DNA from 3 places in the Aureimonas populi genome. Region 1 is predicted to be linked to each of the others. Evidence: predicted binding sites of a transcription regulator. Region 1 holds the regulator's gene; each other region holds the start of a gene.

Region 1 (4,660 bases):
CGAGCCCTTCATCGGCGAGCCGCAGGACCTGACCTTCCTGGAACGGGTGGCGCGCACGCGCGTGGCCATGGCCGAGCGGATTCGAGGCGTGGTGGAGGGTGCGGAAGGCGCGGTGGCCTCGGCCCTCGTTACGGGCGAGCGCGCCGGCATCCCCGCCGAGGTGGACGAATGGCTGCGCATAACGGGCCTCGCGCACGTGCTGTCGATCTCCGGCTTCCACATGGCCCTTATCGCCGGCTTCACCATGCTATCGGTGCGCGCGATCCTGTCGCTGCTTCCGGCCGTGCCGCTCCTCGTCTCCACCAAGAAGATGGCCGCGCTGGTCGCGCTCGCGGTGTCCACGGCCTACCTTCTCATCGCCGGCGACAACGTGGCGACGCAACGCTCCTATATCATGCTGGTGATCATGCTCGGCGCCGTGCTCCTGGATCGGCCCGCATTAACGCTGCGCAACGTCGCCATCGCCGCGATGATCGTCATCGCGATCAGCCCCCATGCGGTGCTGACGGCAAGCTTCCAGATGTCCTTCGCCGCGACGGCCGCCCTGATCGGCGCCTACGGCGCTTTGATGCGCTGGTGGAACAGGCGCAGGCAGCGCAGGGCGGGGCCACCGCGCGGCGTACTCGCGGGGGCTGCCCTTGCGACTATGGCGCTCGCCTTGTCCTCGCTTATCGCCGGAGGAGCCACGGCGCCCTACGGCGTCTATCATTTCCAGCGCGCCGCCCTTCTCGGCGGCCTCATCGCCAATGTCGCGATCATGCCGCTCTTCAGCTTCTGGATCATGCCGGCGGCCTTGATCGCGGTTCTGCTGATGCCCTTCGGGCTGGATTCGCCGGTGTGGCAGGCCATGGGCCATGGCCTCACTCTCGTCTTCCGTATGGCCGAAATCCTCGCAGCCTGGTTTCCCGACCGCACGACCGGGCTCATGACGAAATCGGGCCTCGTTCTGCTTTCGGCTGCGGTGCTTTCGCTCTGTTTCTTCGCAAGCCGCCTGAGGTGGATCGCCTTGCCCCTGGCCTTGGTCGGCCTGACCCTCGCACCCGATCGCCGCGAGCCGCCCGAACTCCTGATCTTCGAAGACGGCAAGCAGCTTGCCCTGGTGGGCGAGGAAGGCGGACTTGCCCATCTGAAGGAGCGGCCGAACGGCTTCGTCGACAGCCAATGGAGCCGCGCCTTCCCGGAGGCCTATCCGCGCGAAGAGAACACGCACCGTGACACCTCGCCCGGCGCCTTCACCTGCACGGAGAATATCTGCCGGGCCACGACGCGCAGCGGGTTGAGGGTGGGATGGACCGAGGACTACGAGAAGACGGGACTTCTCTGCGACACCACGGATGTCGCCATCGTCTCCCGCGCGATCCGACTTTCGCAATGCCGCAGCGGGGCGCACCTCGTCACGCTGCGAAGCTTGCGGCGTACCGGTTCTCTCGCCGTTTCCGCCGATCCGCAAACCGGCCGGGCCGTTGTCACGCCTTCCATCGCGGCGGAGCCACGCGAATGGAACAGGCACCGCCATGCGCCATGGCCGGAGTTCTGGCGCAACCCGGAGCGGGACGCATCAGCATCCCCCCGCACCGCCACCGCCGAATAGCGTGCCAGCCGACAGTTCGGCCTTAATACCGGCGGATCAGCCCGACGAGCTTGCCCTGCACCTTCACCTGGTCAGCGCCGAAGATGCGTGTCTCGTAGGCTGGATTGGCCGCTTCCAGGGCAATCCTGTCGCCCTTGCGCCGAAACCGCTTGAGCGTGGCTTCCTCGTCGTCCACCAGTGCGACCACGATCTCTCCCGGGCTGGCCGTATCGCCGCGCCGGATGATGACCGTATCGCCGTCGAGAATTCCCGCCTCGATCATCGAATCGCCGGCCACATCGAGTGCGTAATGCTCCCCGCCGCCAATCAGGTCGGCGGGCAGGGTGACGTGCCGCGTGTTGTTCTGGATGGCCGAGATGGGCACGCCCGCCGCGATGCGGCCCATGACGGGGACACTCACGCCATCATTGGCGGCCTCATGCGCGCCCATGCCCTTCTTTTCCGCCGCCGGTGCACGGGCACCGCCCACGATGCTCGGCTTGAAGCCGCCGGCCGGGCGCGCCGGCTTGGCGCTGCCTTCGGGCAGCCGCAGGATTTCCAGCGCCCGGGCGCGATTGGGAAGGCGGCGAATGAAGCCGCGCTCCTCCAGTGCCGTGATGAGCCGATGAATGCCCGACTTGGACTTCAGTTCGAGCGCGTCCTTCATCTCGTCGAAGGATGGCGGAACGCCGGCAGCCTGCAACCGCTCGTGAATGAAGAGAAGAAGATCGTGCTGCTTGCGCGTCAGCATCGAGGCGGCCCCGCAGAATCAAAAACAAAACCTGAACAAACCTATCTGTTCTAGTTGTGTTCCGCAAGGACCCGTCAGTCCAGAACGACGAAACGGCAGGCGTCCCCTGGGCTGGCCGGGGGCGCGTGGGGAGGGCGGTGGATGAGGACCTGCGCACGGGCGTAGATTGAAAGGAGCGAGGAATCCTGCCTGTCGAGCGGCAGGACTTCCGGCGTTTCGCGGTCGCCCGCGGGGTTCAGCATCGATCTGACGAAATCGGCGCGCACGCCATTCGCGCGCATCCCGCTGCCGAGGCGCCCGGTTCTCTCGACGATGGGAGGCAGGCACGCGAGGCGGCGGAGCAGGGGACGCAGGAACAGCGTGGCCGCGACCATGCAGGAGGAAGGGTTACCGGGCAGGCCGAGAAGCCGCATCGGCCCGAGGCGCCCGGCCATCAGGGGCTTGCCGGGCCGCATGGCCACCTTCCAGAAGTCGAGTGTTGCCCCCGATTCCTCGAAAGCTTTCGCCGCGAGATCGTGGTCGCCGACGGATGCGCCGCCGATGGAGACGAAGATGTCGGCGCCGTCGCGCAAGGCGCGGTCTATCTGCGCGCGGATGTCGCCCACCCGGTCGGGCGCGATGCCGCAATCCAGAACCTCCCCCCCATTCGCCTCGACGAGAGCAGCCAGGCCGTAGCTGTTCGAGGCGACGATCTGCGAGGGGCCGAGTGGCGCGCCGGGCTCGACCAGTTCGGAGCCCGTGGCGAGGATGGCCACGCGGGGACGACGCAGGGCGGGCAGGCGGGGATGGCCGCCGCTCGCGCCCAGCGCCACGGCACCGGGCGTCAAGCGCGCATGTCGCTGAAGGAGCACGTCGCCCTGTCGAAAATCGTTGCCGGCGGGGCGGACGTTCTCGCCGGGCATGACGACGGCAAGAACGCGCACCTGACGTTCGCCGAGCCGCTCGGCATCCTCCTGGATCAGAACGGCGTCGGCCCCGTCGGGCACGGGCGCGCCTGTGAAGATACGAACGGCCTCGCCATCCTGTATCCGGCCGCCGAAGGCGTGGCCGGCGGCCGATTCGCCTATGACCGACAGCACGGATGGAGGCGAGGCCGTCTGTGCGGATCGCACTGCGTAGCCGTCCATGGCCGAGGCGTTGAAATCCGGCTGGGTGCGAAGTGCGCTCACGTCACATGCCAGAACCCGGCCGGTGGCCTCGCGCAGCGGAACAAGCTCCTCGTCGGTGATGGGCGAAACGTCGGAGAGGAGTCGTTCGAGCGCGGCTTCCAGCGGCAGAAGGCTCATTCCGCCGCCCAGTCGCCCGAACGGCCGCCGGACTTCTCCAGGAGGCGGATGGCGGTGATCTGCATCGACCGATCGACAGCCTTTGCCATGTCGTAGACGGTGAGGCAGGCGACTGAAACGGCCGTCAGTGCTTCCATCTCCACGCCCGTCTTGCCCGAGAGCCTGGCCGTGGCGGTAACGCGCAAACCCGGCAGGGAGGGCTCCGCCTCGATCTCCACGCCCACCTTGTCGAGCATCAGCGGATGGCACAAAGGGATGAGATCGGACGTCTTCTTGGCCGCCATTATGCCGGCGATGCGCGCGATGGAGATGACATCGCCCTTCTTCGCCTGCCCCGAAAGGATGAGGTCGAGTGTCTCGGAACGCATCGTCACCAATCCCTCGGCCCGTGCGACGCGCATCGTTTCCGCCTTGTCGCCCACGTCGACCATCGAAGCCGCGCCGGTGGCGTCCAGATGCGTCAGGCCCGGCGCGTCCGGCTTCATCGGATATCCCCCAGCAAAGCGCGCGTGGCGGCCTCCACGTCCTCGTGGCGCATCAGGCTCTCGCCGACCAGGATCGTGCCGATCCCGGCCTTCCTCAGCCGCAGGCAGTCCACATTCAGGTTGATCCCGCTCTCGCCCACCACGATCCGATCCTCTGGCACAAGCGGCGCAAGGCGCTCGGAGGTTGCCAGATCCGTTTCGAAAGTGCGCAGGTTGCGGTTGTTGATGCCGATCAGGGGGGACGCCAGCTTCAGGGCGCGCTCCAGCTCCGCCTCGTCGTGAACCTCGATCAGGACATCGAGCCCGTGATGCAGGGCGGCCGACTCGAGTTCGGCGGCAAGGCTGTCCTCCACCGCCGCCATGATCACCAGAATGGCGTCCCCGCCCCATGCTCGCGCTTCGGCCACCTGATAGGGGTCGAAGAGGAAGTCCTTTCGCAGCGCGGGCAGTGCCGTCGCATCCCGGGCAGCCGTGAGGAAGGAAGCGTGCCCCTGAAAGGAGGGCGCGTCCGTCAGAACGCTGAGGCATGTCGCGCCGCCGCGCTCATAGGCCTTCGCCAGGGCAGGCG
Region 2 (4,660 bases), 170 kb from region 1:
CCTGCCCGCCATCCTTTTCGAGTTGCTGAACGAAGAAGCGGTTTCCCGTCGTTTCGTCGAGCGACTGGAGCATGACCGTGCGCCAGATTCCCCGGCGCTCGCCTTCGATCCATGGACCGAGGACCTGAACATCGGCCACGAGCGGCGAAAGGGATCGAAGCATGTCGGCGGCTTCGTCTTCGGCTGAAGCCCCACCGTCAGCCGCGCTTTCCTGGCCGTTGGCTGGTGCGGGCTGCGAAGCGAGCGGGGCTGACTGCGGCTCCGGGGTCGCGGGAGGAGGGCTCTCCTGCGCCCCCACCGGCATCGACCCCAGGGCGAGAATGGCAGCAGCGGCGGCGAGGCGGGACGGAAGCAACATCGTATCGAACCTTTGGCGAGAAGCGCTAGGGCAAGATGGGTCGGGTGCGTCAGACGTCGAGGTCTTCGGCAAAGGCCGCGCGGTCCTGGATGAAGCGAAAACGAGCCTCAGGCTTGCTGCCCATCAGCGCATCGACAGCCCCCGCCGTGCCGCTTTCCACCGCGTCGTCGATCTCCACGCGCAGGAGCGTGCGCTTGCGCGGGTCCATCGTCGTTTCCTTCAGTTGCGAGGGCAGCATCTCGCCCAAGCCCTTGAAGCGGCTGATCTCGATCTTGCCCTTCCCCTTGAAGTCGCGCGCAATCAGACGCTCCCGGTCGCGGTCGTCGCGGGCATAGACCGTCTTGCCTCCCTGGCTCAGCTTGTAGAGCGGCGGCACGGCGAGGAAGAGATGCCCCTCGCGGATCAGCTCGGGCATTTCCTGGAAGAAGAAGGTAATCAGCAGCGAAGCGATATGCGCGCCGTCGACATCGGCGTCGGTCATGATGATGACCCGCTCGTAGCGAAGGTCCGCCTCCCGGTATTTGCCGCGCGTTCCGCAGCCCAGCGCCTGGATGAGGTCGGAAAGCTGCTGGTTGGCGCCCAGCTTTTCGCGCCCGGCCGACGCGACGTTCAATATCTTGCCGCGCAGGGGAAGAATTGCCTGCCGCGAACGGTCTCGGGCCTGCTTGGCGGAACCGCCGGCAGAATCGCCCTCCACGATGAAGAGCTCGGCTCCCGCGGCGCCGGTCTGCGAGCAATCCGCCAGCTTGCCGGGCAGGCGCAGCTTGCGCGTTGCTGTCTTGCGGCTGACTTCCTTCTCCTGCCGGCGGCGCAGGCGCTCGTCGGCGCGTTCCACCACCCATTCGATCAGCCGGGCCGCATCCTGCGGCGAGGAAGCGAGCCAGATGTCGAAACTGTCTCGGAGCGAGGCTTCCACGATGCGATGCGCCTCGGCGGTGGCCAGCCGATCCTTGGTCTGCCCGACGAATTCGGGCTCGCGGATGAAGACGGACAGCATGGCGGAGGCCGTCATCATCACGTCGTCCGCCGTGATGATCGAAGCCTTCTTGTTTCCCGAAATCTCCGCGAAGGCCTTGAGTCCGCGCAGCAGGACCGAACGCAGGCCGGCCTCGTGAGTGCCGCCCTCGGGCGTCGGGATCGTGTTGCAGTAGGAACGCACGAAGCCATCGGCCGCCGTCCACGACACCGCCCATTCCACCGCACCGTGGCCGGAGACCTTCTCCGTTCGGCCAGCGAAGATCTGCGAGGTGACGCGATGCTCCTTGCCGATGGATGCGGCGAGATAATCCTTCAGGCCGCCGGGAAAGTGAAAGCTTGCACGGGCCGGCACCTGATCGCTGCCGTCGAGCAGCCGGGGATCGCATGACCAGCGGATTTCAACGCCGCCGAACAGGTAGGCCTTGGATCGGGCCATCGCGAAGAGGCGGGCGGGTTCGAAAGCCGCCTCCTCTCCGAAGATCAGCGGATCTGGCTTGAAGCGCACGCGCGTTCCACGCCGGTTCTGAACGTCGCCCGCTTCCTCCAGCGGGGTGACGGCCAGGCCGCGCGCATAAGACTGCCGGTAAAGCTTGCGCCCGCGCGCGATCTCGACATCCAGCCGCTCCGACAGGGCATTCACCACGGAAACGCCCACGCCGTGCAGGCCGCCGGAGGTTTCGTAGACGCGCGAATCGAACTTGCCGCCCGCATGAAGCGTAGTGAGGATCACCTCCAGCGCGGACTTGTCGCGGTATTTCGGGTGCGGGTCGATGGGAATGCCGCGCCCGTTATCCGTCACCGAGAGATAGCCATCCGCGTCCAGCGAGACGTCGATGACCGATGCGTGGCCCGCGACCGCCTCGTCCATCGAATTGTCGATCACCTCAGCGAAAAGGTGATGCATCGCCTTGGAGTCGGTGCCGCCGATATACATTCCGGGGCGGCGGCGCACAGGCTCGAGCCCTTCCAGCACCTCGATATCGGCAGCCGTATATTCGGTGTTCTGGACAAAGGGCTCGGCCACCGCGAGGGGTCGGGCAGGGGCACGCACGGGCTTGCGCGCGGCAGCGCCGGAGAACAGATCATCACTCATAGAGGACCTATTCCCGCTGCCCGCAAACGCCTGCTCCCGCCATGAAGTGCCATGGCCTAGGGGTATACTTTCACGAAATGTTCTTCAAGGCGCGCTGGTGAAAACAAGGCCGGAACTGACGGCCCGTTGCAGACCCGCCACGAAAAAAGGCCCCGCGAACGGGGCCCTCTTCGATCGGGTCGGCCTCGAGGCTCAGACCGAATAGTACATGTCGAACTCGACCGGATGCGGCGTCATCTCGTAGCGCAGCACCTCGGCCATCTTCAGGTCGATGAAGGCGTCGATCTGGTCGTCGTCGAACACGCCGCCGGCCTTCAGGAAGTCGCGGTCGGCATCCAGGCTTTCCATCGCCTCGCGCAGGGTGCGGCAGACGGTGGGGATCTCCTTCAGCTCCTCGGGCGGCAGGTCGTAAAGGTCCTTGTCCATGGCCGCGCCCGGATGGATCTTGTTCTTGATGCCGTCGAGGCCGGCCATGAGCATGGCTGAGAAGGCGAGGTAGGGGTTCGCCGTCGGGTCGGGGAAGCGGACCTCGACGCGCTTGGCCTTCGGCGACTGGCCGAAGGGGATGCGGCAGGAGGCGGAACGGTTGCGCGCCGAATAGGCGAGCAGCACCGGAGCCTCGTAGCCCGGCACGAGGCGCTTGAACGAGTTGGTCGACGGGTTGGTGAATGCGTTCAGCGCCTTGGCATGCTTGATGATGCCGCCGATGTAGAACAGCGCGGTGTCCGACAGGCCGGCATATTCATTGCCCGCGAAGGTGGGCTTGTCGGCCTTCCAGATCGACTGGTGGACATGCATGCCCGAGCCGTTGTCGCCGAAGACCGGCTTGGGCATGAAGGTGGCCGTCTTGCCGTAGGCGTTTGCGACCTGATGGATCACGTACTTGTAGATCTGCATCTTGTCGGCGTTGCGCACGAGCGTGTCGAACTTGATGCCGAGTTCGTGCTGCGCGGCCGCCACCTCGTGGTGATGCTTTTCGACCGCGACGCCCATCTCGGCCATCACCGTCAGCATCTCGGAGCGCATGTCCTGAAGCGAATCGATGGGGGGAACCGGGAAGTAACCGCCCTTGATACGCGGACGGTGGCCAAGATTGCCCGTCTCGTAATCCGCATCGTCGTTCGAGGGCAGCTCGGTCGAGTCGAGCTTGAAGCCGGTATTGTAGGGGTCCGCCTTGTACTTCACGTCGTCGAAGACGAAGAACTCGGCCTCGGGGCCGAAATAGGCGGTATCGCCGATGCCGGACTGCTGGAGGTACGCCTCGGCCTTCTTGGCCGTCGAGCGCGGGTCGCGGTTGTAGCTCTCACCCGAGATCGGATCGAGGATGTCGCAGTAGATCGCCATGGTCGACTGCGCGAAGAACGGGTCCATGTGCGCCGTCTCGGGATCGGGCATCAGGACCATGTCCGACTCGTTGATCGCCTTCCAGCCGGCGATGGAGGAACCGTCGAACATCGAGCCTTCGGAGAACATGTCCTCGTCCACGATGGACACGTCCATCGTGACGTGCTGCAGCTTTCCCTTCGGATCGGTAAAGCGCAGATCGACGAACTTGATCTCGTTGTCCTTGATCTGCTTCAGAATATCGTTGGCCGATGTCATCCCTGGCTCCTGGTCTCGACGATAGGGTTGAAAGAATGCGGGGCGGTCAGATGGCGTCCACGCCGGCTTCGCCGGTGCGGATGCGGATCGCCTCCTCGATGTTTGACACGAAAATCTTGCCGTCGCCGATGCGGCCCGTCTGGGCGGCCTTGCGAATGGCCTCCACGGCCGCAGCCACGGACTCGTCGGCAAGAACGACCTCGATCTTCACCTTGGGGAGGAAATCGACGACGTATTCCGCGCCCCGGTAAAGCTCCGTGTGGCCTTTCTGGCGGCCGAAGCCCTTGGCTTCCGTCACGGTGATGCCCTGGAGCCCGACGTCCTGAAGCGCTTCCTTCACTTCGTCCAGCTTGAACGGCTTGATGATCGCCTCGACCTTCTTCATCGGACCTTCTCCTCGCATCTCTCGTCCCGACGACCCGAACATGCCTTAAATCGCCTTCGCGAGCAGGGCGTTCCGGCAGGCCGAAGCGGCTGCAAGGCAATTGGGGCCAAGCGAACCATTGACGGCATCGGGCGTTGTGTAGCGGCTTCCCATTTGACACGCTACCGCGCCATCTAGAGGAAACGGCGCAAGATTCGACAATTATCTGCACTTTCTTTGTGCGCTTTGCCCATTAAGGCGTCAT
Region 3 (4,660 bases), 160 kb from region 1:
TGGCCTCCGGGAGCCCCGCGAACCAGTCGCGGATCGGCGTGAAGGCCCCGGTATAGGTCGCCGGGTTGGAGCGGGGCGTGCGGCCGATGGGGGACTGGTCGATATCGATGACCTTGTCCAGCAGTTCCAGCCCCTCGACCCGATCATGCTCGGCGGGAATGTCCCGCGCGTTGGAGACGCGCCTTGCCGCGGCCTTGAACAGCGTTTCGATGAGGAAGGTCGACTTGCCGCCGCCCGAAACACCCGTCACGCAGGTCATCAGGCCCATCGGCACCTCGGCCGTCACGCTCTTCAGATTGTTGCCACGCGCGCCGACAACCTTGATCGCCTTACCCTTCGTGGCCTTGCGGCGCTTCTGCGGCACCGGAACGCCGAGGGCGCCGGACAGATAGCGGCCGGTGAGCGACCGGGGATGAGCCATGATCTCGGCCGGGGTTCCCGAGGCGATCACCTCGCCGCCGTGGATGCCGGCTGCCGGGCCGATATCCACCACATGGTCGGCCGCAAGGATCGCATCCTCGTCGTGCTCCACCACGATGACCGTATTGCCGATGTCTCGCAGATGCTTGAGCGTAACGAGAAGCCGTTCATTGTCGCGCTGGTGCAGGCCGATGGAGGGCTCGTCCAGAACGTACAGAACGCCGGTGAGGCCGGAGCCGATCTGCGAGGCAAGGCGAATACGCTGCGATTCGCCGCCCGACAGGGTGCCGGAGGCGCGCGCGAGCGTCAGGTAATCGAGCCCCACATCGTTGAGGAATTTCAGTCGCTCGCGAATCTCCTTGAGGATGCGGACGGCGATCTCGTTCTGCTTCTGCGTCAGTTCCTCGGGCAGCGTCTCGAACCAGGCGGCGGCCTGCCGGATCGAAAGCTCCGTGACGGCACCGACATGCTTTCCGGCGATCTTCACCGCCAGCGCTTCCGGCTTCAGCCGGTATCCCGTGCAGGCCGGGCAGGGCGTGGCCGACATGTATCGCTCGATCTCCTCGCGCGACCACGCCGAATCCGTCTCGCGATAGCGTCGGGCAAGATTGGTGACGATGCCCTCGAAAGGCTTTGTCGTCTTGTACGAGCGCAGCCCGTCATTGTAACGGAACTCGATCTTTGTGCGGCCTGTGCCGTTCAGGATCGCTTCGCGCGCGGCCTCGCTGAGATCGGACCATTTGTCGGTCTGCTTGAAGCCGTATTCGCGCCCCAGCGCCTCCAGCGTCTGCCCGTAATAGGGCGAGGTGGACTTCGCCCACGGCGCGATGGCCCCTCCCTTCAACGTGCGGTTCTCGTCCGGCACGATCAGGCGCGGATCGACCGCCTGGTGAGAGCCGAGGCCGTCGCAGCTCGGGCAGGCGCCGAACGGGTTATTGAAGGAGAAGAGACGTGGCTCGATCTCGGGAATTGTGAAGCCGGACACCGGGCAGGCAAACTTCTCCGAGAAGACCATCTGGCGCGGCCTCCCGCGCTCGTCCGTGCCATCGGCGAATTCGGCCACCGCGATGCCATCGGCCAGCCGCAGAGCGGTCTCGAGCGAGTCGGCCAGGCGCGCGGAAATGTCCGCGCGAACCACGACGCGGTCCACCACGATGTCGATATCGTGCTTGTACTTCTTGTCCAGCGCAGGCGCATCGGCAATGTCGTGAAACTCGCCATCGATGCGAACCCGCTGGAAACCCTTTTTCTGAAGCTCCGCCAGTTCCTTGCGGTATTCGCCCTTTCGCCCGCGCACCAGCGGGGCGAGCAGATACAGGCGCGTGCCTTCCTCGAGCGCGAGGATGCGATCGACCATCTGACTGACGGTCTGGCTTTCGATCGGCAGGCCAGTGGTGGGCGAATAGGGCACGCCCACCCGCGCGAAAAGAAGGCGCAGGTAATCGTAGATCTCGGTGACGGTGCCCACCGTCGAGCGCGGGTTCTTCGACGTGGTCTTCTGCTCGATGGAGATGGCCGGCGAGAGGCCGTCGATCTGGTCGACGTCCGGCTTCTGCATCATCTCGAGGAACTGGCGCGCATAGGCCGAGAGGCTCTCGACATAGCGCCTCTGCCCCTCGGCATAGATCGTGTCGAAGGCGAGCGACGACTTGCCCGACCCGGAGAGCCCCGTCATGACGATCAGGCTGTCCCGGGGAAGATCGAGATCGACATTCTTCAGATTGTGTTCGCGCGCGCCGCGCACCGAAATCGTGTTCTTCATGAGCTCTGCCGCGACACCCTGGTCCCCATCTCCGCCGAACCAGTCCCGGCGAGGTCTGGTCACAACGCGGCTTGACGAAAAGCGTTCTAGTGTTCTCTCTATGTTCCTATTCGCCCTGCCTGAGGCTGGCAAGAGAGGCCAAGTGATGTTCGAACAGAGAATGACGCTTCTTACCCTCGGCGTGGCCGATGTGGGAAGGGCGCGAGCGTTTTACGAGAGGCTCGGCTGGAAAGCCTCCAGCGCGAGCCAGACGGGAATCGCCTTCTTCCAGATCGGGGGCAGCGCCATCGCGCTGTACGAACAGGCCGCGCTGACGGCCGATACGGGGCTTGCCGAACCTCGCCCGGGCGCCCGTGACGCTGGCCTACAACACGCGCTCGCGTGAGGAGGCAGACCTGTTGATGGGCGAAGCGAAGGCTGCGGGCGCCGCCGTGCTTCGTGCCCCTCACGAAGCACCGTGGGGCGGTTATGTCGGCTACTTCGCCGATCCCGACGGCCATCCCTGGGAGGTGACCTATGCACCGACCCTCGTGCCGCAAGCGGACGGAAGCATCGTGCTGCCGTAGCGAATCATGAAAGAATCAGGGGGAAAGCAGAGCTGTGCCTTTCTTGGGCGCGGTCGCATCCCTAGGTTCGCCGAACACTTCATCCGGGCGCAGGAGACGGAAAACATGGCAGGCAGCGTCAACAAGGTCATCCTCGTGGGCAATCTCGGGGCGGACCCGGAGGTGCGCCGACTGAACTCCGGCGACGCCGTGGTCAATCTGCGCATCGCCACTTCGGAGAGCTGGCGCGACCGCGCCTCGGGCGAGCGCAAGGAGCGCACCGAATGGCACAACGTCGTCATCTTCAACGAGAATCTCGTGAAGGTGGCCGAGCAGTTCCTGAAGAAGGGATCGAAGGTCTATATCGAGGGCCAGCTCCAGACCCGCTCATGGGACGACCAGTCCGGGCAGAAGCGGTACACTACGGAAGTCGTGCTCCAGCGCTTCCGGGGCGAGTTGCAGATGCTCGACGGCCGCAACGAAGGCGGCGGCTCTTATGAAGGCGGCGGTGGCGGATACGAGCGCGGCGGCGGCGGGGGCGGGGGACGCTCCGGCGGCGGTGGCGGCGGATACGGTTCCAGCGGTGGCAGCTCGCGCGGGGGCGGCAGTGCCGGAGGCGGAGGAGGCGGGGGCCGATCGGATGACCTCGACGACGAAATTCCGTTCTGAAGATCAACGCGCGCGGCCCGGTCGAGAAGCAGGCCGCACCAGCGACTCGACCGGAATGGCCAGGCCGTTTCTCAACGGCCTGCTGCCTCCTTTCATAAGGTGCGCCCCGCACCGGAGTGGCGAGGGGAGCACCTGTCCAGCCGAACGAGAGGCTTAACGCCGCGCTGAGGAGCGAGGGCCAGGATACCGCGCAAGGCTTCCGCCCGGGCGCGGCTCGTCGCCCTTGCGCTTTGAGGCCGCAGGTTCCATACCCCCTCTGACGCTAGAAGCAGCCGGGAAAACCACTTGGCCGACGAAGACAGCAAAACCCCGCCCGAACGCCCGCGCGGGATCGAATCCGTCTCCATTATCGAGGAAATGCAGCGGTCCTATCTCGACTACGCGATGAGCGTGATCGTGAGCCGCGCGCTGCCCGACGTGCGTGACGGGTTGAAGCCCGTGCACCGGCGCGTGCTCTTTGCGATGAGCGAAATGGGCCTTGCCTGGAATCGCCCGTTCCGCAAATCCGCAGGTGTCGTCGGCGAGGTGATGGGTAAGTACCATCCGCATGGCGACGCCTCGATCTACGACGCGCTGGTGCGCATGGCGCAGGACTGGTCGCTGCGCGCGCCGCTGATCGACGGGCAGGGCAATTTCGGCTCGATCGACGGCGACCCCCCGGCGGCCATGCGCTACACCGAGTGCCGCCTGGAGAAGGTCTCCGAAGCGATCCTCGAGGATATCGACAAGGAAACGGTCGACTTCCAGGAGAATTACGACGGGCGCGAGATGGAGCCCGTGGTGCTTCCCGCGCGCGTTCCGAACCTCTTGGTCAACGGCTCCGGCGGCATCGCCGTGGGCATGGCGACGAACATCCCGCCGCATAATCTCGGCGAGATCGTCGACGGCTGCGTGGCCATGATCGACAATCCGCAGATCACATTGCCGGAACTGATCGAGATCATTCCGGGCCCCGATTTCCCGACGGGCGCGATCATTCTCGGCCGGGCCGGCATCCAGTCGGCCTATTCCACCGGGCGCGGCTCCATCCTGATGCGCGGCAAGGTGCATATCGAGGAGATGCGCGGCGAGCGCGAGGCGATCATCGTCACCGAGGTTCCCTACCAGGTGAACAAGGCGACGATGATCGAGAAGATGGCCGAGCTCGTGCGCGACAAGCGCATCGAAGGTGTCTCCGACATTCGCGACGAGAGCGATCGCGACGGCTACCGCGTCGTGGTGGAGCTGAAGCGCGAGGCGTCCTCCGACGTGGTGCTGAACCAGC

Evidence for each region. Region 1 encodes LexA, which represses DNA repair genes until DNA is damaged. Its sites were predicted from a motif close to TGTTCNNNNTGTGTTCNG; they were not measured.
Region 2: the regulator LexA is predicted to act here: its motif matches at 2,529-2,546, upstream of parE (DNA topoisomerase IV subunit B).
Region 3: the regulator LexA is predicted to act here: its motif matches at 2,273-2,290, upstream of uvrA (excinuclease ABC subunit UvrA).

The regions. Positions count from the first base shown of each region.
Region 1 is NZ_CP072611.1:2,692,361-2,697,020, forward strand. It holds gene J7654_RS12690 (ComEC/Rec2 family competence protein) at 1-1,591, shown strand, start outside; gene lexA (transcriptional repressor LexA) at 1,614-2,321, opposite strand; gene J7654_RS12700 (molybdopterin molybdotransferase MoeA) at 2,396-3,607, opposite strand; gene moaC (cyclic pyranopterin monophosphate synthase MoaC) at 3,604-4,092, opposite strand; gene trpC (indole-3-glycerol phosphate synthase TrpC) at 4,089-4,660, opposite strand, start outside.
Region 2 is NZ_CP072611.1:2,862,949-2,867,608, reverse strand. It holds gene J7654_RS13495 (hypothetical protein) at 1-163, opposite strand, end outside; gene parE (DNA topoisomerase IV subunit B) at 408-2,429, opposite strand; gene glnA (type I glutamate--ammonia ligase) at 2,622-4,031, opposite strand; gene J7654_RS13480 (P-II family nitrogen regulator) at 4,078-4,416, opposite strand.
Region 3 is NZ_CP072611.1:2,855,298-2,859,957, reverse strand. It holds gene uvrA (excinuclease ABC subunit UvrA) at 1-2,182, opposite strand, end outside; gene J7654_RS18365 (VOC family protein) at 2,328-2,567, shown strand; gene J7654_RS18360 (VOC family protein) at 2,536-2,748, shown strand; gene ssb (single-stranded DNA-binding protein) at 2,854-3,396, shown strand; gene gyrA (DNA gyrase subunit A) at 3,754-4,660, shown strand, end outside.